DNA from 2 places in the Shewanella sp. BC20 genome. Region 2 is predicted to be linked to the other one. Evidence: predicted binding sites of a transcription regulator. Region 2 holds the regulator's gene; the other holds the start of a gene.

Region 1 (7,679 bases), on a different contig from region 2:
TATACTATATTTGAAATTTTAAATGCAAGAGGAATTAATCTTAGCCCTATTGATTTGATTAAAAATAAAGTTCTACAAGAGTGGGTTAGTACATATCCAATTGATTTTGCTAAAACAAAATGGAATGAGATAATAAGGGAGCTATCATCTAGAGAAACACGAATTAGTTTAGAGGAATATTCCATAAATCATTGGACCACAAAGTTTGCATACACAAGTAAACGTAATATATATAAAGCTTTTAAAAAGCAATGGGATGCTGGAAATATAACATCTGAAAATTATCTCTTAGAGTTGCATGCTGATTGTAACGCTTATATAAAAATTTCAGTACCGTTACTCACTGATTGGCCGCAATCAGATCAGAGGGGGATATATAACTCACTAAATTCTTTAAGTATTTTCAATGTGAGTATTATGCGTTCGTTTTTACTTTCTTTATTCAAGGCAAGATCCAGAGGTTTTATAAAGCAAAGAAGGTTAATTCAAACATTAAATAAAATTGAAAACTTTCATTTTATGTTTAATGCAATTTGTAGTTTGCGCCCATCAGGTATTGAAGGTATATATGCAAAAAACGCAAGAAACTTGACATATGCCACAAATACAAGAGAGTGTAGTGAAATAATTGCAGATGTAATCCAGACGTTGGAAGAGAGAAAACCAACCAGAGAATACTTTATAAATAAATTTGTAGGACTACAGTTTTTAAATAAAAATACAAGTAATAAGAAACTGATACAATATATTTTTACTAAAATGGAAAGAAAACTACGTTCTACTAACGAATTTGAACCAAGCGATTTATCGCTGGAGCATATAAAAAATCAATCTGACCAGACTATTCCATTAGCTATTATCGGTTCTATTGGTAACTTGTTACCTATGGGTGAAATGATTAATGGTAATGCGGCAACAGTAGATTTTATTGCAAAAAAAATGGTATATCAAAATTCAAATTATTATGTTGTTCAAGAATTTTTGAATGGAAATCCACAAGATGAGTGGACTGAAGAATTAATAATGGCAAGAACACAAAATCTTGCTGAATATGCATATGATATTATATGGAGATAACATTGCATCCTTAATTGTCGGTACGATTAATAAATTTTTTATACTATTTATAAAGATATAATTTTTACTCTTTAATAGCTTACGGTTTTAGTAACTGGCCTTTTTAGGATATCATTCAGATAATCTTTACCAAACAAAAGAGATGGAACTGGCATAAATCTTTCAATGCGAAAAGTGAATTCTAATGCCAGAGAAGTTCACCTATCCCCTGCGAAGTTGCTGAAGGGCGTTGAAGGAAATCGCGTGACGCAGACAGGACGTCTGCGTAGCTTTCGGGGGGAAGGGACGCCCCATCGGAAGCGTTAGCTATTTTCGAATAAGCACGAAGCCACTAATCAATGCATGTAACTTCGCTAGGGGCGTCTTGGAGAATCCAAGGAGGATAGGACGAGCAGTCCTCCTTGGTCGGGTGTGGGGTGAAGCCCCACGACCTTTTCGGTCGCAAGACCGATCTTAGATCTCATACCGCGTTAGCGTAATAAAGATCCTGATTATTCAGGATCATAATCCAACACTGGCGCCAGCCACTTCTCCGTCTCTGCGACTGTCATCCCCTTACGCTTAGCGTAATCCTCCACCTGATCGCGGCCAATATTGGTCACGCCGAAGTAGCGGGATTTCGGGTGGGCAAAGTACCAGCCGGATACTGCGGCGGTGGGGAACATGGCGTAGCTTTCGGTAATGTTTAAGTCGATGGTCTCATTCGGCTTTAACAGTTCCCACAGCAGGCCTTTTTCGGTGTGATCCGGGCAGGCGGGGTAACCCGGTGCGGGGCGGATCCCTTTGTATTTCTCACGAATTAAGGCTTCGTTATCGAGCTGCTCATCGGCGGCATAACCCCAGAATTCCTTACGCACGCGCTCGTGCATCCGCTCGGCAAAGGCTTCGGCTAAACGGTCGGCTAAGCACTTGAGCATAATGGCGTTGTAGTCATCGTGGTTGGCCTCAAAGCGGGCGATATGCTCATCGATACCATGGCCTGCGGTCACGGCAAAACCGCCCATATAGTCGGCAACGCCGCTGTCCTTTGGCGCCACAAAGTCGGCCAGACAGAAGTTATCGTTACCCACACGCTCAAGCTGCATCCGCAAGTGATGGGTGGTCATTTCGACTTCGGTGCGAGTCTCGTCGGTATAAAGCTCAATATCATCGAAGCCGACAGTATTGGCGGGGAATAACCCAATCACGCCCTTGGCGGTGAGCCATTTTTCATCGATGATTTTTTTAAGCATCGCCTGACCATCGGCGAACAGTTTCTGCGCCTCAACCCCCACTACGTTGTCGGTTAAGATCTCGGGGTAATGGCCGTGCAGCTCCCAGGCGCGGAAGAAGGGTGTCCAGTCGATGCGGTCGACTAAGTCGGTTAATGGATAGTCTTCAAATACTTGGCGACCCAGCACATTGGGCTTGAACGGGGTGTAGTTTGCCCAGTCGTGCTGGCAGCGGTTTTCGCGGGCGGCTTCCAGCGAGACGATTTCCTTACGCTTGGTTTGCGATAAACGCTTAACGCGCATCTCTTCGTATTCGGCGTAAGTCTCATCGATAGTGGCTTGGCGAGTTTCATTGCTGACTAGTTTGCTGACCATAGGCACGGCACGCGAGGCGTCGGCAATGTAAATCGCGCCATGGGGATAATGGGGCGCAATCTTCACCGCGGTATGGATTTTCGAGCAGGTCGCGCCGCCGATAATCGCTGGAATGGTGAGGCCTTCACGGTGGAAGGTTTTCACATTGTGCACCATTTCATCGAGGCTTGGGGTGATAAGCCCAGACATGCCGATAATGTCGATATTGTGCTCTTTCACGGCCTCAAGAATGCGCTCCACCGACACCATCACGCCTAAATCGAACACCTCAAAGCCGTTACAGGCGAGCACCACGCCGACAATATTCTTGCCGATATCGTGCACATCGCCCTTAACCGTGACCATCAAAATTCTGCCGTTAGATTGGCCCTCGACCTTCTCTTGCTCGATAAAAGGATTGAGGTAGGCCACAGCCTTTTTCATCACCCGCGCCGACTTCACCACCTGTGGCAGGAACATTTTGCCCGAGCCAAACAGGTCGCCGACGATATTCATACCGTCCATCAGCGGGCCTTCGATCACATCCAGCGGACGGGAGGCGAGCTGACGAGCCGCTTCAGTATCTTCGTCGATAAATTCGGTGATGCCTTTGACCAGCGCATGGGCGAGACGTTGATTAACTGGCCATGAGCGCCATTCTAAGTCTTCCTTCTTGGCGGCACTTGAGCCATCGCCACGGAATTTTTCAGCAATCTCAAGCAATTGCTCGGTATTGTTTGAGCCTTCAACTGGGCAAGGCAGGTTGAGCACGACGTTCTCGACCTTATCCTTAAGTTCGGGGTCGATATCATCGTAAATCGCTAATTGGCCCGCGTTAACGATACCCATGTCCATGCCGACTTTAATCGCGTGGTACAGGAATACCGCGTGAATCGCCTCGCGCACTGGGTTGTTACCGCGGAAGGAGAACGACACGTTCGACACCCCGCCCGAAATCATCGCGTGGGGCAGGGTGGCCTTAATCTCTTTAATGGCTTCAATAAAATCGACGGCATAGTTATCGTGCTCATCGATACCCGTGGCGATGGCGAAGATATTCGGGTCGAAGATAATGTCTTCGGGCGGAAAGCCGACCTTATCGACCAGCACGCGGTAGGCGCGGGTACAGATCTCGACTTTGCGCGCCTTAGTGTCGGCCTGACCTTGCTCGTCGAACGCCATAATAATCGCCGCAGCGCCGTAGCGTTTCACTAGGGTTGCCTGCTCGATAAACTTCTCTTCGCCTTCCTTCAAGGAGATAGAGTTGACGATTCCCTTGCCTTGAATACATTTGAGGCCCGCTTCAATCACCTCCCACTTTGAGGAGTCGATCATAATAGGCACACGGCTGATATCCGGCTCAGAGGCGATAAGATTTAAAAACTTATGCATCACCTCCACACCATCGAGCATGCCTTCGTCCATGTTGATGTCGATGATCTGCGCGCCGCTTTCTACCTGTTCACGGGCGACATCGAGCGCCTGCTCGAATTTACCTTCTTTGATCAGCTTTAAGAACTTGGCCGAGCCAGTAACGTTGGTACGTTCACCCACGTTCACAAACAGGGTTTGGGCGTCGATAGTGAGCGGTTCCAAACCCGATAAACGGCAGGCGACGGGGATCTCGGGTAGTACCCGTGGCGCAAACGGCTCAACGGCTTCGCGAATGACCTTAATATGCTCGGGCGTGCTACCACAGCAACCACCGATAATGTTGAGCATGCCTTCACGGGCCCATTCTTGGATAACGCTCGCCATATCTTCTGGGGTTTCATCGTAACCGCCAAACTCGTTTGGCAGACCCGCGTTAGGGTGCGCCGAGACATAACATTCGGCGATGCGAGACAGCTCTTCGACGTAGGGGCGCAGCTCCTTAGGGCCAAGGGCACAGTTAAGGCCGATGGATAAGGGCTTGATATGGCGAAGGGAGTTATAAAAGGCTTCGGTGGTTTGTCCGGTCAGGGTTCGGCCCGAGGCATCGGTAATGGTGCCTGAGATCATCACGGGCAAACGCGCTGGCGAATTTGGCCCAAAGAGTTCATCGAACACGGTTTCGATAGCAAATAAGGCGGCCTTGGCGTTTAAGGTATCGAAGATGGTCTCGACCATAATGATATCGGCGCCGCCTTCAATTAAGGCGCGGGTCGATTCGCAGTAAGCGGTCACTAACTCATCGAAGTGGATATTGCGATATCCGGGATCGTTAACATCGGGACTGATAGAGCAAGTGCGGTTAGTGGGCCCTAACACACCGGCAACATAACGTGGTTTCCCCGTGGCTTTTTCGATTTCATCACAGGCCTCACGGGCGAGACGCGCACCTTCACGGTTAATTTCGGCGGACAGTGACTGCATGTCGTAGTCGGCCATGGCGATCGTGGTGGCGTTGAAGGTGTTGGTTTCAATAATATCGGCACCGGCTAATAGGTAGTCGGTGTGAATTTGTTTGATGATGTGTGGCTGCGTGAGCACTAAAAGATCGTTATTGCCCTTAACGTCGGTATGCCAATCCTTGAAACGCTCGCCACGGTAATCGGCTTCTTCCAGCTTGTAGCCTTGGATCATAGTGCCCATAGCGCCGTCTAAAATCAGAATGCGCTTTGACAACTGGTTGCGAATGTCTGCCAGTGTTTGGCTGGCTCGATGGAGAGATATCGCCATAAAATGATTACCTTTACTACAGCTAAGTTGAGTCCAAAGTACGCAATCGGGTGACAAATTGCATTTTATTATTGAATGTCGTTCGTTATGTTTTGGACATTTATACGTATAGACGTCCATAATACGCGACATCGGATTGTCAGGGCAAGGCTAAAGTTGGTATAGCATAGGCGAGATAACCCAGATAAAAACGATAAAAGGAAAGATCAGATGAAGCAGCTCAGGTTATTACTGTTACGCCATGGAGAATGCGAGGGCGGGGCGATTTTACGTGGCCGAGTCGATGTGCCACTGAGCGACAAGGGCTGGCGGCAGATGTCGGCGGCGGTGGAGGCGCAGGCGACTGTGTGCCACGGCATTTATAGCTCGACCTCAAGGCGCTGCGCCGAGTTTGCCAAGGCCTTTGCGGCTGAACTGCATTCGAGTGCGTCCGTGGGCAGAAGTTTAGATGCGCCCGCGCCTTTGCCGCTGAAGGTCAACCTGCTGGAGGAGTTACAGGAAATAGCCTTCGGCGATTGGGATGGTTGCCTGCTCGATGACTTATATCAACGCGACGGCGAGCGGATGGCGGCCTATTGGCAGAATCCTTGGGAGGTGACGCCGCCCAATGGTGAAGCCATGGCAAACTTCGAAGCCCGTATCGATGGTGCGATAGAACAAATCCTCGATAAAGAGTTTACCCTGCTGGCAATGGATGATGAACAGGCCCACGGCGAGTTTAATGCCAATGCACCTGCGGCCAATATCTGGGTGGTGACCCACGGCGGAGTTATTCGCCACTTGATGTCAAGGGCGCTGGGGGCAGTGAAAACCTTAGGTTTTTACAGTCAGCTCGCCTTACCCGTAGCGGCGGTGGTGACGATTAATGTCCTCGAGGATGAGCAAGGTAAAAGATACTGGCGTTTAGACTGGCCCTCGGGTCACTGTGAGTAGCTTGAAAGCATCTGCCATCGGTATGATGAAAATTTTCTGATTTAAACAGCATTGCCTAATGAGCAAGATATAGGATAATGCTTTTCCCTGACGTTTGAGCCAGATAACGAACCCAGTACGTTAAGCTCGAAGGTCGCAGAAATAGGTGTTAGGAATTTTGTGCGATTGAGTGCTATTGCTTAAAGGCAACAGTATTTAAGCGCGCCGGATAACCCAAACATAATAGGGAATCGGGGAGCTGCCCGTCAGTAGCCCGAACTGTACCCGCAACTGTGAGTAGTCGAAGCGTTTTGCTTCTTACCTACGAGTCAGGATACCTGCCTATTTCTGTTTTCGCTGCGTGCAGCCTTAGTTCTCGAGCGGGTAACTCGAGGGAGCAGAAGATGACATTTATGAGTTTCGCCCTGTTGGCCCAAGCGGCTGCTGGCACAAATAACACCAATCAATATCCATGTGGGAGCAATCGTTAGTGATGCCTTCCACATCGAGCCTTGCGCCCTTAGCGCCCGCTGCGACTTCCGCTAATATGGCCCTTCAAGTGAGCCAATTGAGCTGGGCGATTGAGGGAAAAACCATTCTCTCGGAGATAAGCTTTGCCCTGCCGCAGGGGGAAATGCTCGGGCTGATTGGCCCCAATGGCGCGGGAAAATCCAGTTTGCTGCGCTGTTTATACCGCTTTATTCGCCCAGCTAAAGGGCATATCAGCCTGTTTTCGCAGGATATTAGCGAGCTGTCGCCCAAGGCGTTTGCCTGTAAAGTGGCGGTGGTGCAGCAGGATACGCCGCAATATTTCGATATGACCACAGAGCAATTGGTTGCCATGGGACTCACGCCTCATAAGGGCATGTTTGATAGCCATTCCAGCGAAGACAGTGACAAGATTGCCAAAGCGCTGGAAAAGGTCGGTCTGAGCCATAAAGTGCATCAGCAATACGATCGATTATCGGGCGGTGAGAAGCAGCGCGCCCTGATCGCCCGTGCCATAGTGCAGCAGCCGCAGTTATTGATTTTAGATGAGCCGACAAACCACCTCGATATCCGCTATCAAATTCAAATCTTAGAGCTAGTGCGAAGCCTTGGGATCAGTGTCATCGCCTCGATTCATGACCTGAATTTAGCCAGCGCCCTGTGCGACCACTTATTGCTACTGGATAAAGGGCTGGTGAGTGCCATGGGCACGCCGGCTCAGGTGTTAACCGAAGAACGTATCGCCGAAGTGTTTGGGGTATGCGCCCAAGTGACGCCCCATCCACAGCATGGTAACCCCTTGATTAATTACTTTTATGGTTATCAAAAGCCTAAGAGCGATACTGCGGACGCGGCGAGTGACTCCCATGCAGTTTCGGCTCAAGCGTTACCTCCTATGGCCTGCGCCTGTCATAACCCCGGGGCGCCAAGCGCTGCCTTGCACAAGCATAGCGTTGAACCCACGCCATGATAGAC
Region 2 (7,679 bases):
CGTTATAACGCCAGAATAGACGGCGATAACCGAGTTGTTCCTTCAATTCCCGATAAAAAGGCAGCGGGCCAGAACCCGCGAGTTTGTTTGCGCTGACCATATGAATGCCGCGCTCGAAAAACTCTGGGTATTGCAGGGTTAAACTGGCGCTGGCGCTGATGTCTAATGCAATCAGTTCATCACAGTTAAGTTGTTCTAATTGTTCAAATAGATGCTCGTACTGCCAAGGTGTTGCCTCGGCATCGAATTCCTGCTGCCAGCTTTCCAAATCCACACCAGTGGACTTAATCAAAGCTTTACTGGAAGTAACCAGACCGACTAACTCGACTTGCGCTTCAAGCTCTTGATTTAACGAGGGAGAAACTGACTTAAACAGTTTCACCCACGCCTCGCCAATATTGCCCACACCCAGCAGCAATACGCCAATGCGTTTACGCGGGCCAGCACAGCGGCGATGCACTTTTTGCGTCAGCAGATTAACCTGCGACTGTGGCACTAAGGTCACCAAACTTAAGTCACCACTGAACAAGGGCTTAGCGTCGCGGCTCAGTAAACGGGCAAAGCTGCGGCGATAATGCTCGGCATCGGCACTCACAAGCGCCACTAAACCGAGTTCGGTATTAATTTGCAGATCTTTAATGCCGAGGGCTTCGGCCTGCGCATCCAATAACTTTTGTACTTGTTTTTGGTTTTCAGCGGTATAGGCAAGCTCGAGTCGTTGATGCGCCGATACCCAATGGGCCAGTGGCGTTAATCCTGCTTCGACTAATTGCTCGAGCAGACTGGCCACATCGCCCGCGATCTTAAAGCCAAATAACACCACGGCATTCAGGTTAGTCACCACAGGCGCACTCGCCGAGGAGCTGTGGGGCGCAATCAGGGTAAAGTCGGTATGGGAGGCGTAGCTTGAACGTACGGCTAGGCTCACCTCAGTGTTAAACAGCGGCTGCAAAGTGCGCGAATGCAAAACAGGCGAACCTAGACGCGCCAAGCGGTCTGCTTCGGCGAGGGACATGCTCTTGAGTAATTTCGCATCGTTGATCTTATTCGGATCGGCGTTAAATACCCCTTCAACGTCGGTCCAAATGGTCACGCGCTCAATGTCGGCAAGGCTAGCAATTAAGCTGGCGCTAAAGTCAGAGCCATTGCGACCAAGCAGCAAGGTATCGCCACGCTCGTTGGCACAGATAAAACCTGTGATCACTAAACGCTCGTTAGGATGCGCCGCCAGTAAGGCTTGCACTTTGGCGCGGGATTCTTGCACGCGAATTTGCGGCACAGCGGCCTCGTCGGCCACAAGAATCGAGCAGGCATCCACATGGCTTGCGGCCACACCCGATTCACGCAGCAGCGCCGCCATTAAGCGCGCCGACCAACGCTCACCAAAGCTCACCACATGGCTAATTTGGTAATCGTTACGGGAATCTAAAGATAATAGACTGATTAACTGGGCTTTATCCGTGGTTAAACGCTCACGTAAATCCCGCGCCTGCTCGTTAGATAACAGCTGCTCAATCAAGCCTTGCTGATAGCTGATGAGGACTTGTAATTCTTCTTGCCATAATTGGTTGCTATCGCGCAGCGACAACAACTTATATAAAAAGTTAGTAGTTTTACCCGCGGCAGACACCACCACCAGATCATCACTGTGGCCATGGGTTAACAGAATATGGGCAACTCGGCGATAACAATCGGCATCGGCTAAGCTGGAACCACCAAATTTATGTAAGTGACAACGTGCCATCTCGAATTCCTCTACTGACAAGCCGCAACGGCGGCCAATCCTGCTTGAATATCTGCAACTAAGTCGTCGGCATCTTCAATACCAACCGACAAACGTAATAGGGTGTCTTTAATGCCAGCTTCATAACGTGCTTGGGGCTCCATCGCCCTGTGGGTCATAGTCGCGGGCACGGCCACGAGACTCTCAACGCCACCTAAGCTCTCGGCCACGCTAAATAAACTTAAGGCATCTAAAAAGGCGACCACTTCGGCCTCGCCGCCCTTAAGCTCAAAACTCAGCATAGCGCCAAAGCCTTTTTGCTGCTTGGCGGCAATGGCATGGCTGGGGTGATCCGCAAGGCCTGGGTAATACACTTTGCTCACAACAGAGCTGTTCGTCAGCACGTCCACAATACGCTGGGCATTGCTTTGGTGCTCGCGAATGCGCACGGCTAAGGTACGCAGACCGCGCAGAGTTTGATAACTGTCGAAGGCAGAACCCGTTAAGCCCAAGGTGTTCGACCACCAATGTAAGGTCTCACCGAGTTGAGGATCTTTGGCGATCACCGCGCCGCCCACCACATCGCTGTGACCATTGATGTACTTAGTGGTGGAGTGGATAACGATATCGGCACCGAGTAACAGCGGTTGCTGCAAAATGGGCGAGAGGAAAGTATTGTCCACCACCACTAAAGCACCTACGGCGTGGCTCGCCTTCGCGATAGCTTTGATATCGACGACTCGCAGCAGAGGGTTTGATGGGGTTTCAATCCACACCATCTTAGGTTGCTGGGCGATGGCTTGCTCGAGCGCTTGGGCGTCGGTTTGATCGACCACCAGCAGTTTAAATTGGCCCTTTTTAGCCAAGTTAGTGAATAAACGGTAAGAACCGCCGTAACAATCGTGGGGCACCACCAGCAAATCATCGGGGCCGAGCAAGGTAGTCACTAAGGTAATGGCTGCCATGCCAGTGCAAGTCACCACACCGGTTGCGCCCTTTTCTAGCTTAGCTAAGGCATCGCCTAAGATGCTGCGGGTAGGATTGCCGGAACGGCTGTAATCAAATTCGCGAGGATTTTTATGACCATCGAAGGCGTAATTAGTCGACAGGTAAATTGGCGGCACCACCGCGCCATACTGAGTATCGCTTTCGATACCCTGACGCACTGCTAATGTGGCTAATTGACGTTCGGTCACTAATTTGCCTGCGGTCATCGGGAACTCCTAAGTTCGCAAAGAGATGTCTGGACGTCTAAATGTACCTAAGCCCAGTGGTATCGTCAATAGGCGTTAAGACGTTTAGACGTCTAAACATAAAGAAATCTGTTTGCAATCACTAAGAAATAGTAGCAATAATTTGACTGTTATCTGTAAGGGTTTAAAATCTGCCCCGAATTTAGCGTTATAACAGGTGAGTCAATGACTGAATGGAATGGGGAATACATCAGCCCCTATGCTGAACATGGCAAGAAGAATGAACAAGTAAAGAAAATTACTGTGTCTATTCCGCTCAAAGTGCTAAAAGTCCTCACGGATGAACGTACCCGTCGTCAGGTGAACAACCTGCGCCACGCCACCAATAGCGAACTCTTGTGTGAAGCATTTTTGCATGCCTACACCGGCCAGCCTCTGCCTGATGATGCCGATCTGTCGAAAGATAGCCCAGACAGCATTCCCGCCGAAGCGAAAAGGTTGATGGACGAGATGGGGATCGAGTGGGAAGATATGGAGTAACGCTTAAGCGTCCAATATCCTACTTATCATTAGGGATCGTTAATACTCATCTTGCTTGATGGGTTAGAGTAACGATCCCTATTTTGTTTTGATGGAATCCTATGTTCTCCTTGATAGATCCACAAACGCTCGCCATTGCGTCTGTGATTGTGTTTTTAGGTGCCCTCACCCAGAGTCTGATTGGCTTTGGCCTTGCCGTGGTGGCGAGCCCGTTGCTGTATATTGTCGACCCCGAATTAGTGCCCGCCCCCGTGATTGTGATGGGTTTTTCCATCGCCCTACTCACCCTACTGCGTGAACGCGGCCATTTAGAATTCAATGGCTTGCAATATGCGCTTATCGGTCGAGTGCCCGGAGGTTTTATCGGTGCCAGCCTGCTACTGTTTGCGCCGCAGCCGATTCTTGGTCTGGCGATTGCTGGCATTGTGGCAGTCGCCGTGGTGCTGAGCCTGTATAAATTGACTCTTCCCGTGAATAAGGCAACCCTGTTTGGCGCGGGCGTGGTCTCGGGGATTTTTGGTAATATTGCCGCCATTGGTGGCCCACCGATGGCGATTTTGTTGGCGGGTAAGGATGCCTCCAAATTTCGCGCCGCACTGTCGGCCTTCTTTATCTTCAGCTCGACCATAGCCCTGGTCATTCTTGGGGTGACGGGCCTACTCGAAATCAAGCATTTGTGGTTATCACTCATGCTACTGCCCTCGGTCTTTTTAGGCTATTTAGTGGCGGGCAAACTGGTGGGGAATGTGGATAAACATAAGACCAAGATGGCAACCTTAGCCCTCTGCGCTATCAGTGCTTTAGTGCTTACGGTGAAATCTGTGATTGAGCTATTGCCGCAATAATTACCGCAATAATTACCGCAATAGAATCCTGCCAATCGCCCCCATAAAAAAAGCACCGTTAATCGGTGCTTTTTGCTTGCTGGGATAGGTGATTTACCCCATCGATATTGCCATTAACCAATGGCACTAACTTAGATAGCTTTGTCCCGCATACACAATAAAGTGTCTCAGTGCTAACACGCCGGTTAAGCTGGCGCAGGCCACCATAATCATCGCGCCCTTGCTGTGGCGCGTCGCGGTCGGCAACAGCATAAATAGCAGTGGGATACCAAAACCAATCCCGACCACGCCAATCCAGAATACGCTCGCCCACACGCCAGAGGTGAGTGATGCCAGCGCCGCAGCCGCCGCGCCGCCCTGAAAGTACAAGGCGCAGAACAACATAAACAGGAACATGATTTCGATTGCCATCACTGGCAGCTCTAAGCCATGCATTTTGGCTAAGGCCTTGTCGTGGCTATCGGTCTTGAACATCACCAGCGCCAGCACCGCATTAGCCGCCGCGCCCGCCGATAAACCAGAGACTAAAAACAGCGCAGGCAATACCGCAGTGTTCAACATCGGATAGGCATTCATGGCCGAAATTAAGAAGCCAGTATAAGCACCCACGCCAATCGCGAGAATAAACAGCAGCACTTCAATCAGCTTTCTAAAGGGCATCAGCAGCTTAGCAATAGGCACGAGGAAACCTAAGCCCCACTTTGGCAGCTCATCGCGCAGCACAAGAATCGCGTAGGCAAATGCTAAGGGTGAATAAGCCAGTAGTGCTAAGACACCAATCGCCATTACAGACTGGAAGTTGTAGTTGATTAAAATCAGCCAAAAATGGAAAGGCTTCGTTAAATCAAACACTAAACATGCCAAGCCTAGGCAAATGGCCACTGGGCCAATAATGGCTGCGGCCTTGAGAATACTCGTCTCCCCCTGCGCTTGCTCCTTATTAAACCAACGCAGGCCAATGCCAATCAGCAAACTTCCGGCGGATAAACCCGCCATAAACAGATACACGGCGATGATCCAATGCCAAGTGACGGGATCATATTGCGCCATATCGCCCCAAGTATTGTTCATAATCAAATCCCCCCTCTTTTGGTAGGAACGCGATACACCCTAGGCTTGGTGCCTAAATGGGTCTTATCTTGGTAAGTGATCTTAGTGTTGAGTAGCATAGCGACCTCACTCTGTGGATCGTTGGCATCGCCAAACACTAAGGCATCGGTCGGACACACAGTCACACAGGCGGGCTCTTCACCCCGAGCTAAGCGCGTGTCCTTACAGAAGTTACACTTGTCAGCCACTTTGGTTTCTGGGTTCATAAAACGTACCTTGTAGGGGCACGCCGCCACGCAGTACATACAACCCACGCACTTATCGCCATGGATGGAAACAATCCCATCCTCACCCACATAGGCCGCGCCCGTTGGGCACACCTTCACACAAGGCGCATCTTCACACTGCTGGCACGATACCCTGTGGTACTTAAAGTGCAGGTGTGGCATCTCGCCAAAGGGGCCCTCTACGCGCACTTGTAAGCGAGTCACGCCCTCGGGGACGCCATTTTCACTGCGGCAGGCCACGTTACAGGCTTGGCAGCCGATGCACTTGTTCTCATCGTGCACCATCACATATCTTTTCGTCATTTGAGCCTCCAATTAGCGTTTTGCCAGCGTGACGCCTGTCGTATGAATATTCATGCCACACACAGGGGCTGTTTGATGGGGCAGTAAGTTTCCGCAGTGGATACCTTTACCTGTCGCTCTAACCAACTCTTTGTTTTTAGAGCCAAAGCCCATATAGGCAAACACGGTATCGGGGCGAATGCCCGGGGTGAATAAGGCGTGGCCTTCTTCGCTACCCACGCTGCTGGTTAACCGAATCGGGTCACCGTTACTTATCCCTAACTTGCCCGCCGTGACGGGATGCACCCAAATGGCGTTATCCGACATTAGGTTAGCTAACATAGGGATATTGTGAGTCGCACCATTGGTATGCACGGCGACCTTGCCTTGGATAAAGTACAGCTCGTCGGCTTTCTTCAAATGCACTTCGCGGAACTTAATCACCCCGCGTCCTGGCGCCATGGCTTCAACCTTGGCCGAGGTCAATTCAATCTTGCCGCTTGGGGTTTTAAAGCTGAGCAAACTGCCGTAGGTGCCGTCTTCATCCACGGCTTTGGCATTGGCGTAGGCCTTAGTAAACTCGGCCACCATCTTAGGTTCGCGCAGCATGATGGGCTTGCCGAAGCTAACAAAACCTTCATCCTTGATGCGGCGCAGCAGTGCGGTATCACGATTCACCTGCAGCAGTTGCAGGGTTTCCATGTTGTCCCAAGGGTAAAATTCACTTAGCCCAAGCTTATGGCCAATGTCCTTAAAGATTTGCCATGAGGGTTTAGTGTCGCCCAAGGTTTCCACCACGCGTTGACGCACATAGTAAGCAGGATTTTTACCCGACTTGTCGGCGATTTCTTCATCGCGCTCAAGGTAAGTCGACTCGGGTAAAATGACGTCGGCATAGGCGGCGGTTTCACTGATATACACATCGCACACGGCAACAAAATCGAGCTTTTTCAAGGCTTCAACCACACGCGCCCTGTCGGTCATGGTTTGCATTGGGTTGGTACGGGACATCACCCAGCCGTGTAATTGATAGGGCACGGCAGTTAAGGTCGCATCGAGAATCGTTTGATAAATCCCGCCCGATGACCACATCATGGCGTACTGCTCTTCCACTTGGTCGATACGTTTCGCCGCAGGCTTAGGCATATCTTTTACGCCGGGCTTACCTAATACGGGCGCCACGCTTTCTCCCGCCAGTTTGTTATAGTCGCCAGGCTTTTGACCTAGGTAGATACCGCCCTTACGCTCGATATTACCAATCAAAATATTGGCAGCGTACAAGGCGCGGCGCATTTCAAACTCTTCGGTGGTAAAGGTGGCTCTGTGACCAAAATCCACCACAGCATGGGGCGCCTTGGCCGCATATTCGTGGGCGATACGGCGAATATCTTTGGCGGGCACATCGGAAACGGTTTCGGCCCACTCAGGGGTGTAGGCTTTGACTTCGGCGGCGAAGGCATCAAACCCTTCAACATAACGTTCGATAAAGGCCTTGTCGTAGAGATTATCTTCAATCAATACATGGCATAAGGCTAAAGCCACCGCCACATCGGTACCGGGGCGGATCGCATACCATTCATCGGCTTTGTCGGCGACGATGGAGAATCTTGGCTCAAACACCACCAGCTTGGCGCCTTTATCCATTTGCGCCGCCATCATGCCGCGGGTTTCGGACATGTTGATGCCTTCGTACAGGTTATGGCCGAAGTTAATGATGTATTTGGAGTTACTTAAATCGCGCTTCACCTTAGTGCCAAAC

The links. The regulator MetJ, encoded in region 2, represses methionine synthesis genes. The targets are predictions, from matches to a motif close to TAGACGTCTAGACGTCTA.
Region 1: a site for MetJ is predicted at 5,405-5,422, ahead of metH (methionine synthase). Genes of this name have one in related genera too.

The regions. Positions count from the first base shown of each region.
Region 1 is NZ_NHRI01000007.1:54,746-62,424, reverse strand. It holds gene CBX96_RS09275 (DUF262 domain-containing protein) at 1-1,077, shown strand, start outside; gene metH (methionine synthase) at 1,569-5,303, opposite strand; gene CBX96_RS09265 (histidine phosphatase family protein) at 5,514-6,236, shown strand; cobalamin riboswitch at 6,417-6,576, shown strand; gene CBX96_RS09260 (ABC transporter ATP-binding protein) at 6,709-7,674, shown strand; gene CBX96_RS09255 (iron ABC transporter permease) at 7,671-7,679, shown strand, end outside.
Region 2 is NZ_NHRI01000022.1:60,009-67,687, forward strand. It holds gene CBX96_RS18685 (bifunctional aspartate kinase/homoserine dehydrogenase II) at 1-1,744, opposite strand, end outside; gene metB (cystathionine gamma-synthase) at 1,756-2,919, opposite strand; gene metJ (met regulon transcriptional regulator MetJ) at 3,142-3,456, shown strand; gene CBX96_RS18700 (sulfite exporter TauE/SafE family protein) at 3,558-4,301, shown strand; gene nrfD (NrfD/PsrC family molybdoenzyme membrane anchor subunit) at 4,428-5,372, opposite strand; gene CBX96_RS18710 (4Fe-4S dicluster domain-containing protein) at 5,375-5,941, opposite strand; gene phsA (thiosulfate reductase PhsA) at 5,954-7,679, opposite strand, start outside.